DNA from 3 places in the Staphylococcus sp. GDH8C109P genome. Region 3 is predicted to be linked to each of the others. Evidence: predicted binding sites of a transcription regulator. Region 3 holds the regulator's gene; each other region holds the start of a gene.
What was found. Region 3 encodes CtsR, which represses protease genes until heat stress. Its sites were predicted from a motif close to ATGGTCAATAAAGGTCAAACA; they were not measured.
Positions count from the first base shown of each region.

Region 1: the regulator CtsR is predicted to act here: its motif matches at 1,992-2,012, upstream of clpP (ATP-dependent Clp endopeptidase proteolytic subunit ClpP).
Region 2: the regulator CtsR is predicted to act here: its motif matches at 3,147-3,167, upstream of clpB (ATP-dependent chaperone ClpB).

Region 1 is NZ_JAESMX010000001.1:203,196-208,291, reverse strand. It holds gene KA867_RS01015 (TIGR01777 family oxidoreductase) at 118-1,014, shown strand; gene KA867_RS01010 (hypothetical protein) at 1,032-1,220, shown strand; gene clpP (ATP-dependent Clp endopeptidase proteolytic subunit ClpP) at 1,362-1,946, opposite strand; tRNA gene KA867_RS01000 (tRNA-Arg) at 2,097-2,168, shown strand; gene KA867_RS00995 (hypothetical protein) at 2,315-2,521, opposite strand; gene KA867_RS00990 (hypothetical protein) at 2,674-3,024, opposite strand; gene KA867_RS00985 (hypothetical protein) at 4,254-4,433, opposite strand; gene KA867_RS00980 (DUF1722 domain-containing protein) at 4,561-4,893, opposite strand; gene KA867_RS00975 (hypothetical protein) at 4,975-5,096, opposite strand, start outside.
Region 2 is NZ_JAESMX010000019.1:291,055-296,150, reverse strand. It holds gene KA867_RS10990 (metal-sulfur cluster assembly factor) at 1-136, shown strand, start outside; partial or broken gene KA867_RS10985 (acyltransferase family protein) at 366-2,189, shown strand; gene KA867_RS10980 (nuclear transport factor 2 family protein) at 2,475-2,894, opposite strand; gene clpB (ATP-dependent chaperone ClpB) at 3,214-5,096, shown strand, end outside.
Region 3 is NZ_JAESMX010000027.1:989-6,084, forward strand. It holds gene pdxR (MocR-like pyridoxine biosynthesis transcription factor PdxR) at 1-554, opposite strand, end outside; gene pdxS (pyridoxal 5'-phosphate synthase lyase subunit PdxS) at 652-1,539, shown strand; gene pdxT (pyridoxal 5'-phosphate synthase glutaminase subunit PdxT) at 1,541-2,116, shown strand; gene KA867_RS12600 (NupC/NupG family nucleoside CNT transporter) at 2,183-3,397, opposite strand; gene KA867_RS12605 (CtsR family transcriptional regulator) at 3,554-4,015, shown strand; gene KA867_RS12610 (UvrB/UvrC motif-containing protein) at 4,040-4,591, shown strand; gene KA867_RS12615 (protein arginine kinase) at 4,584-5,096, shown strand, end outside.

The DNA.
Region 1 (5,096 bases), on a different contig from region 3:
GGTCTAGTAAATGACATATTTTTGAACAAAATTCGAATAAATTTTGTCATACTAAGCATGAGATTTTTACTTTTAAAGCCTGCACGATTCAATACTACAATTCTATGAGGTGATACTATGAAACACTATCTAATTACGGGCGGTACTGGTCTAGTAGGTACGCAGCTAATCGAGGCAATACAACAAAGTGATTCAAAAATCACGATATTAACAAGACAAAAACACGCTACATCACATCCTAAAATCACATATGTAAATTGGTCAGAACCAAATTGGGAAAACCAAATTCCAGATATTGATATTGTCATCAATTTGGCCGGTGCTAGCTTAAATAACAGATGGACTTCCTCACATAAACAAAACATTATGCTAAGTCGATTACAATCAACTCAGGCATTATACGACCTTTTCAAAAACAGAAAGCAAAAACCATCTGTATTCTTTAACGCTAGCGCTGTAGGTTATTATAAACCTGATTTAACACGTACATATACTGAGTTGTATCAAACATTACCATTCGACTTTTTATCTGAAGTAATATATCAGTGGGAACGATTAGCACGTCAATTTGAATCCTTTGGAACACGTGTTATTATTGGTAGATTTGGAATGGTATTATCAAATAAAGGTGGTGCATTACCATTAATGAAATTACCTTATGAATTAAATGTCGGCGGTAAAATTGGTAGTGGTAGACAATGGTATTCTTGGATTCATATTGAAGATCTAACAAGAGCGATACTCTATACCATCAATAATGATAAAGCGCACGGCGTATTTAATTTCACATCACCTATCGCAGAACATCAAAATATGTTTGGTTATACCATTGCAAGAGAGGTACATCGTCCACATTATACGTGGGTGCCATCATTTGCGCTCAGACTTGTCTTAGGAGAAATGTCTACAGTAGTACTTGATACTCAAAAAGTTTTACCTAATAAATTACAAGCACTAGATTTTGAATTTAAATATCCTAACCTAAAACTTGCACTAGAAAATTTAGTTCATTAAGAAAGGTACCATTAAAAATGAAACGAGATAGTTTTAGCCATACCTTATTATTCATTGCAGGCTTGCTCCTCATCACCAGTGGTATTTCAGCATTTGAAAAACCTGCAATAATGATCTTTATTTCAATAACTTTATTAATCATTGGTTTGTTAACCTTAGCTATTTCAATTTTATTAATTTATAAAAAAGCAAAATCTATTAAATAAACACAATTTATAGTTTCAATATATATAAAAAACAAGTCACGCATGCCAACTATTTCCTTATGCATCATACATTTGGAAATAGTCATACATTGTCGTGACTTGTTTTATAATCTGTTTATCCTAATTTACTTATGCAAAATATTATGATTCTGGCACCATAACTTCATCGATTAATCCGTATTCTTTAGCTTCTTCTGCTGATAAGAAATTATCACGGTCAGTATCTTTTTCAATTTTTTCAATTGATTGACCAGTACGTTCAGCTAAAATTTTGTTTAATTTAGCACGTGTTTTTAGAATATGGTTAGCGGCAATTTCAATTTCAGTTGCTTGACCTTGTGCACCGCCTAATGGTTGGTGAATCATTACTTCAGCATTAGGTAATGCAAAACGTTTACCTTTTGCACCTGCTGAAAGTAAGAATGACCCCATTGATGCTGCCATACCGATACAAATTGTCTGTACATCTGGTTTAATGTGTTGGATTGTATCGTAAATAGCAAATCCAGCAGTTACACTACCACCCGGTGAGTTAATGTAAAGATAGATATCTTTTTCAGCATCTTGTGCCTGTAAAAATAATAATTGTGATACGATAGAGTTTGCTACATTATCGTCAATTTGTGAACCTAACATAATAATACGGTCTTTTAATAAACGTGAGTAAATATCATAAGCACGTTCCCCACGGTTTGTAGTTTCAATTACTGTAGGTATTAAATTCATTAATATTGCCTCCTTATTTCTAACTGATAAATTTATTTTAACCTAAAAGTCAAATATGGTCAAAAAATAACGCTTAGAATTTCCTTAAACTGTATAAATTATTGTTGACCAACACTTATAAGATTTGTACACTAATATTATTGTTATTTACCCCTCGTAGTGTAATGGATAACACATAAGATTCCGGTTCTTAGAATAGGGGTTCGATTCCCTTCGAGGGGATTAGTAAGTCATTTTCTCATTTTCACTCGATATCGCTAGTTGTCAAAAAGCTTGTGGTGTCGGCATTTTTTATATTTTATAGTGTCATTCGTTTTGATACGTTTTGAATTTCGCGTCCCCATTTAGTCCCCATTTTCATTTTAAGTCTAATATCTATTTCCAAAACCAGTAGCTTCTCCGACTATATCTCTAGTCTTTCCTTTTTTTACCTGTGGACCGAGGTCCACACCTTGTTTTTTTACCGCCATTCTATCTTTAGATTTTTTGGCTTCTATTCTTTCTAGCTGTTGTGCATAATCCATTCGTTCAGAATAAGTGAACTCTTTACGTTCTTCATTTTCACTTATATACAATCAGACTTTTTTGTCCGTTTGCTGTCGTCTTTTTTTTGGATAACAGTACGTGGTCATTTTTGACCGTGTACATTGCTTGCTCTTTTTTTGAGAAACCAAACCTCATACTCATTTTTGAGTAATAGCACATAAACTTTTTGTGTGTGTACTTTTTACACACTCATTTTTGAGTACATACTTTTGGTTAAACATTTTTGTACGACCAATGTTACTGATTTTTTTACTTTCTTAGCTCTTTTTAATGTTGTTTCAGAAACGCCTGCTAATTTAGCCAATTCAGCGTTTTCTTTTACTGGTGTCTTGACTTTTTTACCGATAGGTTCAACTGGGCTTTTCGGTTTGTTTTGTTTCAAATTTGCTAATCTATTTTCTTTTGATTTCTCTTGCAATTCTTCTATTAAATCTTTGGTATTAAGAACAACATTTAACTTTTGATTTTTATTTAAAGTTCTTCTTTTAACAGCAGTGTCTCTTACGAATTTAAGTGCTTCGCTCTTTGTCATATCTTCCTTTATAGCTGATATTTCGTTTTGATTTAATTCCTGTAACGCCCTAACTCTGTAACGCTTTTTTATTACTTTTATCAAACCGTTTTAAAGCTAAACTTTCATCAATTTTCCAAACGTTTTCTACATACTCACGAAAAATGTACCGTCATTTAATTCTATTATAAAAAACAAATCTCATTCATTTACAATTCATCCTATATAAGTATTGTATATATAATTATCCATCTTATAACTTCTTAATACAACACAAATCTTCTCTCAGAACGCAAAATACATCCCTACCTTTTATAAGATAGAGAAGTATGGGATTTACAAACTTATTATTACATTTATTACCATTTTTATATTGCTAAACATATATTCATATATATAGAAACATAAACAATATTAAAACTAGAGTTTTCATTAGTACATGCACTTTTTTGAGCTGTTACTCAATTTTAATTAATAGTGTAATAAAGAACAGGTAAAAAAATCACCGAGTCTACAAATCTGGGGGGGCAAATTGGATTTTGGCCTGCCCTAATGATTCATTCACTCCTTATGGGTTAGCATTTTACGCCCTCTCTATTTTACAAGTATTGCTATAGTTATTACCAGTTGGATAATCTAAATCACTCAGATATGAGTAAATTTTTTACAGACTCTTCAATTTAGAGTTCTCTAATATATTCAAATCCAAATGTATAACATCACGCTTAAAATTTGCTCAAAGTTATCAAATAACCTTAATGTATAGTTTTAACATTTGGTCTGCGTTGCATCAACTAATTAAAATACATATATTAGGGGATATTTAATGCGTCAATTTTGTCTAACTCGAAAATTATTTTTGTTAATAGAATCCCTAAGTAAAATGACAATCAACGAACATGTAATGATAAATTTAGTTACTAACGCTCACCAACAGGTGAATGTTTTTATTTTGCTTGACCAAACTATGAGGAAATGATAATTTTTAAATAGACATACAATTCACATTCCTTTATTATTATTATTAAAACACACAAGTAAGAAAAGACAGGCTTTGTGCTTGTCTTTTCTTATTAAATTGCATAATTTAAAATAATGTGTCAAATTGTAAAAATGGCCATTAAACATATAATTATAATTAACATACTATAGATTATAAGGTCTTTCTGATCTGGATTTTTTCTTGTAATAATATAATCAAATCAGTCAACACACTTAACAAATTTATATGAAATAAGCCTATAGGTTTTTTATTTATTTAAAAATTCATTTAGTGTAGAGTTATCACTTTCTTTTTCAATAAGATTCTCTATATTTTCATTGTCATTTTCTTTTGAACTTATAAATCCATCATCTATTAAACTTTCGATTCTATTTTCTACTTCTTTTGAGTTCCAACCTATTTTGTTGATTTCTTTTTTGTAATCCATATATAATCTCCTTGGTTATTTATTTGTAATATAATCAAATGTATAACATAAATAGCAATAAAGATATTAAATTAATTTAAATATTAAAAAGTAGATCAAAGTTATAATAACTACCTATAAATTATACTCACCTATTTAGATTTGGATCACTTATAATAGAGGACTGTTTTAAATAAGAAACTTCATATAAATCTGCTAACCTCTTAATAAAATCAATTAAATTTCTTTCATTTATTAATTGATTTTCAAAATCTGTTTTTAATTTTATAAATTTCTGTTTTTCTTGTTCGGTGCTTATCTTTTTGAAATACCCCCACATATGACAAAAGGCATTAATTATTGAACCTTTAGATGGTTTCTTACTTAATGCGTATTGAATTTTTTGCTGAACTAATTCGATTTCAGCATCGTTATTCATCAAATATCTAATGTCATTATAAGTATTGTGATCATGCCACAAAACTTCATATTTATATCTACTCCATAGTTTTTCTTTTTGAAGTCGTTTATTGATTTTAAATACCTACTTTCAATATTTAATTTAATAAAAAGGAATTCTTTTACTGGCTTCAATAATATCTTTAGTAAAGAAAAATTGTTTCCCTTGTCCAGTATATGCTGGATTAAGTATCAAATTTGCTTTAGCATTATATAACCATTCGG
Region 2 (5,096 bases), on a different contig from region 3:
AATTATGAACCAAGTAAAAATGGTCTTAGCAGAAATTCCTGAGATTTCAGACACAGAAGTAAATATTGTTTGGAGTCCACCATGGAGTAAAGAAATGATGTCACGTTATGCTAAAATTGCGCTTGGTATAGGTTAATAAAAAATAGATAACTAGTTTAAGTAGCAATACGTTTGATATGTATTGCTAACTTAAGCTAGTTTTTTTATTTGAAAAGATATGTGTATGCTTTATGTCAGGCTATTTTAAAATTTTTAATTTCTATCGTTCAATTCATTAAAATAATTGCAGTTGTATTACATTAATATTACAATAGCTAGGTAAATAAATTAGATGTTAACGTAATTTTAGGAAAGTTTGTGGAGAAATGAACAATAATCTTGAAAATAATCGTGTGAAACGTAATACGCGGTATATGCCTGGTTTGGATGGTTTAAGGGCAATTGCAGTAATTGGTATTATTATTTACCATCTAAATAAGCAATAGTTAACTGGTGGATTTTTAGGTGTTGATACATTTTTTGTTATTTCTGGATATTTAATTACGAGCTTACTTTTAAAAGAATATGAAGAAACAGGGATAATTAATTTAAAAAACTTTTGGGTACGACGTTTCAAAAGATTGATACCTGCAGTACTAACTTTAGTATTTGTTGTAGTAGTAGCAACATTGGTATTAAAACCAGAAGAAATTGTTAATATAAAAAAGGATGCAATAGCAGCAATTTTTTATTTTTCTAATTGGTGGTACATCGCTTCAGATGTAAATTATTTTGAGCAATTTGCTTTTATGCCATTAAAACATTTATGGTCCTTAGCGATTGAAGAACAATTTTACATTGTATTCCCAATCCTTTTTATATTCCTTTTATTAGCATTAAAAAAATACCGCAATGTTGTTTTAATATTTTGGATAATTTCATTAATTTCTTTACTTGTGATGATTATCATTTCACAACCGCATATATCTCATTCTCGAGTTTATTTTGGTACAGATACGAGACTTCAAACAATGTTATTGGGTGTTATACTAGCGTTTTTATGGCCACCATTCAAGTTGAAGAAAAATCCTCAAAAGGCACTAACGCATATCATAGATGGTATTGGTGTTTTTGGTATTTTTAGCTTACTTTTACTTTTTTGTAAAGTTAATGACAATAGTGATTGGATTTATAATGGTGGATTTTACTTAATATCTGCAATGACGTTATTTGTCATAATGAGTGCTGTTCATCCATCAGGTTATTTTGCTAAAATTATCGGTAATCCTATTTTTGTTATGATTGGTAAGAGATCTTATAGTTTGTATTTATGGCATTTTCCAGTGATTAGTTTTGTACATTCATATTATGTTGCTGGGCAATTACCGAATTATGTGTACTTTTTAGATATCATATTGACAATCATTTTAGCTGAACTCTCGTACCGCTATATTGAAACACCTTTTAGAAAAAAAGGTTTCAAAGCATTTTCTATAAAATTAAATAAAAAATTACCGTTAGTCAGAACAGTTGTTTTATTAATATTTATGATTCCAAGCTTATTTGTTTTAGCAGGTAGTTTTGATAAATTAGGAAAAGATATGATTACGAATAAAAAAACAACGTTTAAAACAGATGAATTTGATAAACAATTAGTGCGGCCGATACCAATTGATGAAGTAAACTTTTTTGATAAATCAAATGCTAAAAAAACAACAACATCAGAAGTATATACAAATATTAAACCATTGCTCATTGGTGACTCAGTGATGGTTGATATAGGTGAAAATTTTAAAAAAAGGGTACCAAACGCAAAAATTGATGGTGAAGTTGGACGCAATCTATATGATGTTGCACCACTTGTAGAAAAACATTATCAATCATTTAATAAAAGCACTGATAAAATTGTGCTAGAACTAGGTACAAATGGTGACTTTAGTAAAGAACAATTAGATACATTAATCAATAAATTCGGAAATGCACAAATTTATTTAGTGAATACACGCGTTCCGAGAAGTTATGAAAGTCACGTGAATAAATTGATGACAGATGCCGCTAAAGCACATAAAAATGTAACGCTTATTGATTGGTACAAACGCTCTGAAGATCATACGGAATATTTTGCGCCAGACGGTATTCATTTAGAAACAAAAGGTGTAGAGGCTTTAACAGATGAGATTTTAAAACATATAGCAAGCGATTCAAAATAAATCAAAAGATCAGAGAAACACGTTATTAATATAGTTTGATTACACATAAACGCCAATTTCAATTGAAATTGGCGTTTGCTTTTTTATAGATATATTTTTTGAAAAACTTTCGTTTGAATTTATTTGTGTTTTAAATGAAAATGCATTCGAAATTCACAATCGTCTTTATACGTTTTGAAACGATATTAATAACCTTTTACTAAGTCTGTACTCGTATTAAGTTGAGAATATATTAAATGACAAGTATTTATAATTTATGAGTTGCAATCGTTAGGTAAAGTAGACTTAATATTTTCTATCACGCTCATTGATTGGGTAATCATTTGCACTCATATCTCTTTTCGTCATAAGGCCGTTGTTATTAAATTCCCAATGCTCATTACCATGTGTACGCATCCATTGATTTGTAGAGATATCATACCATTCATATTCAAATCTAACTGAAATACGGTTGTCGGTGTAACACCATAATTCCTTCATCAATTTGTAATGAAGTTCTTTGCGCCATTTTCTATATAAAAAAGATTTGATTGCTTCTCGACCTTCAAAAAACTCACTACGATTTCTCCATTGTGAATCTTGTGTATATGCAAGACATACTTTTTCAGGATCTCTGGTATTCCAGGCATCTTGCGCCAATTTTACTTTTTCTAAAGCTGTCTGTTTATTAAACGGCGGCGTTGGTCTTTTGATTACGTTATTCATATATTTAACCTCCAGTGTTGTATATTTACATTAATGCTAACATAACTTTATCGTAATGAGATAAGTGCTATTGTTGGAAGTATAAAGATTACTATCAATTTAGCGTTTATAATGTAATCTATATGGATGTTTTAACAAATGAGTGTTGGGAAAAGTTATGATATGCTGCTAAGCTTTTAAAACTGTTAAAAATAATTAAAAAACGAACCCTTTATTGTTGATTCTTGTCAAGAAGCGTAATATAATATAGATAAGGTCAAAGAAAGTCAAAGTCAAACTTACTTTATTGATCAATCATTAAATGGTGAGGTGAATCAATTTGGATATAAATCAAATGACCTATGCAGTTCAAAGTGTATTACAGAATGCAATTGAATTAGCTAAAACAAATGAAAATCAAAATATTGAAATTGAAGCTGTATTATCAGCGGCATTAACAGAAAATGAAAGTTTATTTAAAAGTATTTTCGATAGAGCGCATATTGATACAGAAAAATTAGATCAATCATATAAAGAAAAACTTAAAAAATATCCATCGGTCCAAGGAGACAATGTTCAATATGGTCAATATATAAGTCAAAATGCTAACAATTTATTAAATAAAGCTGAAACTTATATGAAAAAATATGAAGATGAATATATATCCATGGAACATATCGTATTAGCTGCAATGGATATAGATGATACGACCAAACAATTTGTGGCAAATAAAAAAGAAGTAATAGAGGAAATTATAAAAAAAGTTAGAGGAGGCAATCGCGTGACATCACAAAATCCAGAAGCAAATTATGAAGCTTTAGAAAAATACGGACGTGATTTAGTCGAAGAAGTGCGTCAAGGTAACATGGACCCTGTCATTGGACGTGACGAAGAAATTCGTAATTCAATCCGTATATTAAGTAGAAAAACAAAAAACAACCCGGTCTTGATAGGTGAGCCTGGTGTAGGTAAAACAGCAATTGTAGAAGGATTAGCGCAACGTATCGTACGTAAAGACGTACCAGAATCATTGTTAGATAAAACAATTTTTGAACTTGATTTAAGTGCACTTGTAGCAGGTGCAAAATATCGTGGCGAATTCGAAGAAAGATTGAAAGCAGTACTTAAAGAAGTCAAAGAATCAGACGGAAGAATTATTTTGTTTATTGATGAAATTCATATGCTCGTAGGTGCTGGTAAAACTGAAGGTGCTATGGATGCAGGTAATATGCTTAAACCAATGTTGGCTCGTGGGGAACTACATTGTATTGGTGCGACAACTTTAAATGAATATAGAGAATATATTGAAAAAGATTCAGCTTTAGAACGTCGTTTTCAAAAAGTAAATGTATCTGAACCTAATGTAGAAGATACCATTTCTATTTTACGTGGTTTAAAAGAACGTTACGAAGTATATCACGGTGTTCGTATACAGGATAAAGCATTAGTAGCAGCAGCTGAATTATCAGACCGCTATATTACTGATCGGTTTTTACCAGATAAGGCAATAGATTTAGTAGACCAAGCATGTGCGACGATACGTACTGAAATGGGCTCAAATCCAACAGAATTGGATCAAGTGAATCGTCGTGTTATGCAGTTAGAAATTGAAGAGTCAGCATTGAAAAATGAATCTGATAATGCCAGTAAACAACGTTTACAAGAGCTACAAGAAGAACTAGCAAACGAAAAGGAAAAACAAAGTTCTATTCAATCACGTGTTGAAGAAGAAAAAGAAAAAATAGCTAAATTGCAAGAGAAACGTTCAGAATTAGATGAAAGTCGAAAAGCTTTAGAAGATGCTGAAAATAACTACAATTTAGAAAAAGCAGCTGAATTACAGCACGGTAAAATTCCGCAACTAGAAAAAGAATTACGTGAATTAGAAGACGCTTTCCAAAATGAACAAAATGAAGACAATGATCGCATCATTCGTGAAATTGTTACTGATGAAGAAATTGGCGATATTGTTAGTTCTTGGACAGGCATTCCAGTATCAAAATTAGTTGAAACCGAAAGAGAGAAACTCCTAAACTTATCTGATATACTTCATGAACGTGTTGTAGGTCAAGATAAAGCTGTAGATCTAGTTGCTGATGCAGTTGTCAGAGCGCGTGCTGGAATTAAAGATCCTAATAGACCAATTGGTAGCTTCTTATTCTTAGGTCCAACAGGTGTAGGTAAAACAGAATTAGCAAAATCATTAGCATCAACTTTATTTGA
Region 3 (5,096 bases):
ATGTCAGTTAAAAGGTTTATAAGCTGTTCTGTTGAAGAGCCAATGATAATTTGTTCAGGTCGACAGTTAACGCCACGACTATTAAATAAGTAATGCGCAATTTCTTGTCTTAATGATATTTCTCCCTTTAAATTAGCATGTTGTAGTAAATTAATTTCTTCATCTTCAAAGGCATCTTTTGCATATTTTCTAAATTGTTTCATAGGAAAATATTCAGCATCAATTTCAGATAAATTAAATGCTAATGAATAGTTTGACTGTACTGCATCGTGATTATTTTTTGAGTGATTATGTACATAGAATTGATCTGGGTTTCTTGTGACAATAGGAAGCGTTTCTATATCTGAAACAAAATAACCCGAACGTGGTTTAGAATATATATATCCTTCATCTAATAGTAGCTGATATGCGTGTTCTATTGTCGTGTTACTTACAGATAAATGTTGTCCTAACACACGTTTAGATGGAAATTTGTCTTCAGACTCATATTGTCCTTCAATGATTTGTTGTTTTAAATTTTCGTATAAATTGATATAAAGATGATTTTTAGACAATAAACTGACCTCCTAAATTATTTCAAAAGTGTACCTTTTTAAATACCAGTTTATCTTTTAAAATGAATTTAATCAACTAAGTAAAGGGGTAAATAAAATGTCTAAATTTACTGGATCAGAAAGAGTTAAAAGAGGAATGGCTGAAATGCAAAAAGGCGGCGTCATCATGGACGTTGTCAATGCTGAACAAGCGAAAATCGCGGAAGAAGCAGGAGCAGTTGCTGTAATGGCATTAGAACGTGTTCCTTCAGATATTAGAGCGGCGGGTGGCGTTGCTAGAATGGCCAATCCTAAAATTGTTGAAGAAGTAATGAATGCTGTTTCTATACCTGTAATGGCAAAAGGACGTATTGGTCATATAACAGAAGCACGTGTACTAGAAGCAATGGGTGTTGACTATATTGATGAATCAGAAGTTTTAACGCCTGCTGATGAAGAGTTTCACTTACGCAAAGATACTTTTACAGTACCATTTGTTTGTGGTTGTCGTAATTTAGGTGAAGCAGCACGTCGTATAGGCGAAGGAGCGGCAATGTTACGTACAAAAGGTGAACCTGGGACTGGTAATATTGTTGAAGCTGTTAGACATATTAGACAAGTTAATAGTGAAGTAAGCCGTATAACAGTAATGAATGATGATGAGATTATGACAGAAGCTAAAAATATAGGTGCACCTTTTGATGTATTAAAATCAATTAAAGAAAATGGCAAGTTACCAGTTGTGAATTTTGCAGCGGGTGGTGTAGCAACACCACAAGATGCTGCTTTGATGATGGAATTAGGTGCAGATGGCGTATTTGTTGGTTCTGGTATTTTTAAATCAGAAGATCCTGAAAAATTTGCAAAAGCAATTGTACAGGCTACGACACATTATCAAGATTATGAATTGATTGGTAGATTAGCTAAAGAGTTAGGAACAGCAATGAAAGGTTTAGACATTAATGATTTATCACTAGAAGAACGTATGCAAGAGCGTGGTTGGTAATATGAAAATAGGTGTTTTAGCTTTACAGGGTGCCGTGAGAGAACATTTGAAGCATATTGAATTAAGTGGCCACGAAGGTATTGCCATTAAACATGTGGAACAATTAGACGAAATTGATGGACTTATACTTCCAGGTGGTGAATCGACAACGTTACGCCGTTTAATGCATTTATATGGGTTTAAAGAAGCATTACAACAATCTGAATTACCTATGTTCGGAACTTGCGCAGGACTTATAGTTATGGCAAAGGATATTGTTGAAGAAGAAGGATATCTTAATAAATTAGATATTACAGTTCAACGAAATTCGTTTGGAAGACAAGTGGATAGTTTTGAAAGTCATTTAAATATTTCTGGTATAGCAGATGATATAGAAGGTGTGTTTATCAGAGCACCACATATTGTAGAAGTACATGGCAATGCTACGATATTGAGCACAGTTAGTGAGAAAATTGTAGCAGTTCAAGAAGGCCGTTATTTAGGTGTATCTTTCCATCCGGAATTAACAGAAGATTATCGCGTAACGCAATATTTCATTGAACATATTGTAGCACCTACGAGAATTGAGCAAGTTTAGTACAACGCAAGAAAAACAGGTCAACTCCAAAATGGATTGACCTGTTTTTTCTTATTTTCAATTTAATTAGATAAAGAAACCTGCGATTGCTGCTGAGATAAATGATACAAGTGTTGCACCAAATAAAAGTTTCAAACCAAAGCGAGCTACCATATCACCTTTTTCATTGTTAAGTGATTTGATTGCACCGGATATAATACCAATAGAACTAAAGTTAGCAAAAGAAACCACAAATACAGAGATTACACCTTTAGCGTGGTCACTGATATTTTTAACTTCATTTAAACTTTGCATGGCCACAAATTCATTAGATAGTAATTTTGTTGCCATAATCGAACCAGCTTGAACAGCATCGTCCCAAGGTACTCCAATTAAAAATGCTAATGGTGCAAAAATAAATCCAATCAAAGTTTGGAAATCCCATGTAATACTTCCACCAGAAATTCCAGTGAAAATTGCACTCACAACACCGTTTAACAAAGCGATAATTGCTATATAACCGATAAGCATCGCACCTACAATTACAGCAACTTTAAACCCATCTAAAATATATTCCCCTAACATTTCGAAGAAGGATTGTTTTTCTGTTTCACTTTCTTCAACAATTAATTTATCTTCTTTTGCATCTACTTTATATGGATTGATAATAGAAGCAATGATAAACCCACCAAATAAGTTTAATACTACAGCTGTAACTACATATCTGGGTTCAATTAATGTGAAATAAGCACCTATAATAGAAGCTGATACTGTAGACATCGCGGAAGCAGTTAATGTATAAAGACGTTGTTTAGGGATAAGTGCTAATTCTTTTTTGAGCGAAATGAAAACTTCTGATTGTCCCAAAATTGCCGCTGCCACCGCATTATATGATTCTAAGCGCCCCATACCGTTTACTTTAGAAATAGCTAAACCTAAATAATTAATAATGAACGGCAATATTTTTGTGTACTGTAAGATACCAATTAATGCTGAAATAAAAACAATTGGTAATAATACATTAAAGAAGAATGGGGGATTTTCAGGATCTACAAATTCAAATCCACCAAATACAAAATTGACACCTTCAGCAGCTTTAGCTAATAAATAATTAAAGCCATCTGAAATGCCACCAATGACCGTAATACCAAATTTTGTTTTTAATAATATAAACGCAAATACAAGTTGTATTACGAGTAATAACCCAATGTATTGCCAGCGAATATTTTTTCTGTCAGAACTAAAGAGGAAAGCTAACCCAATAAACACAGCAATACCAATTAAACCGATAATAATATGCATAATAATTCATCCCTTTAAATTTTTTCTTAATTCCTATAATACAATAAACAAGTGCTTACTTACATCTAAAAACGAAAAATTTTAAAACATATTGGTTGAAAAAGGTCAAAGTTGGTCATATAATATAGTCAAAGAAGGTCAAAAGAGGTGATAATCATGCATAACATGTCCGACATCATAGAACAGTACATTAAAAAATTATTTGAAGACACCAATGAAGACGTTGTTGAAATTCAACGTGCCAATATTGCACAGCGATTTGACTGTGTGCCTTCTCAACTAAACTATGTAATCAAAACACGTTTTACAAATGAACATGGTTATGAAATAGAAAGTAAAAGAGGTGGCGGTGGTTATATTCGAATCACTAAAATTGAAAACAAAGATGAAACAGGTTACATTAATCATTTACTTCAACTCATCGGGCCATCTATTTCACAACAGCAAGCATATTACATCATAGATGGTTTGTTAGATAAAGCTTATATTAGTGAGCGCGAAGCAAAAATGATTTACGCTGTAATTGATAGAGAAACTTTGAAAATGGATGTATTATCAAGAGATATTATACGTGCTAATATAGTGAAACGAATATTACATGTAATAAATTATTATTAAAGAAATTAAGAGAGGTGTTTAGTCGTGCTGTGCGAAAATTGTCATTTAAATGAAGCAGAAGTAAAGTTAGCAGTTAAAGGACAAGACGGTGTACATGAAAAATGGGTTTGTGCTACATGCGCACAAGGCGGTAACCCGTGGACCCAAAACCAACAAATGCAGTCACAAGATGACATTGAAGGGGCGTTTGTTGTAAAACAAATATTACAACATTTAGCAGCGAAACACGGTATTGATTTCGATGAAATTGCATTTAAAGAAGAGAAGAGATGTCCTACTTGTCAAATGACTTTAAAAGATATTGCGCATGTTGGTAAATTTGGCTGTGCAGACTGCTACGCAACTTTTAAAGATGACATTGTCGATATTGTACGACGTGTACAAGGTGGTCAAATCGAACACACTGGAAAAACACCGCGCTCTTCACATAGAAAGTTAGCTTTAAAAAAACAAATAGAAGAGAAAACATCTTATTTAAATCAGTTGATTGAAGAACAAAATTTTGAAGAAGCTGCTGTTGTTAGAGATGAAATTAAAGCATTAAAAGAAGACAGCGAGGTGAAACATGATGAGTAAAAATGATATCAGCACGCACATTAGTGAGTGGATGAGAGACGAAGCAGAAAGTCCAATCGTAATGTCTTCGAGATTGCGTTTAGCCAGAAATTTAGAAAATCATGTACACCCTTTGATGTTTGCGTCAGAACAAGATGGTAATAGAGTGATAAACGAAGTTCAAGATGCGCTTCCTAACATGTTTATACAGAGATTAGACACGATGGATCAGCAGAGCAAATATAAACTTGTAGCGAAACATCTTATTAGTCCTGAGTTAATAAAGAGACCTGCTGCTGCAGTACTTTTAAATGAAGATGAATCTTTAAGCGTTATGGTTAATGAAGAGGATCATATACGAATTCAAGCCATGGGTAATGATTTATCATTACAAACACTATACGAAAGAGCCTCAGCATTGGATGACACACTAGACAGTGAATTAGATGTGAGTTTTGATGAAACACTTGGTTATTTAACTACATGTCCGACAAATATTGGTACTGGTATGAGAGCAAGCGTAATG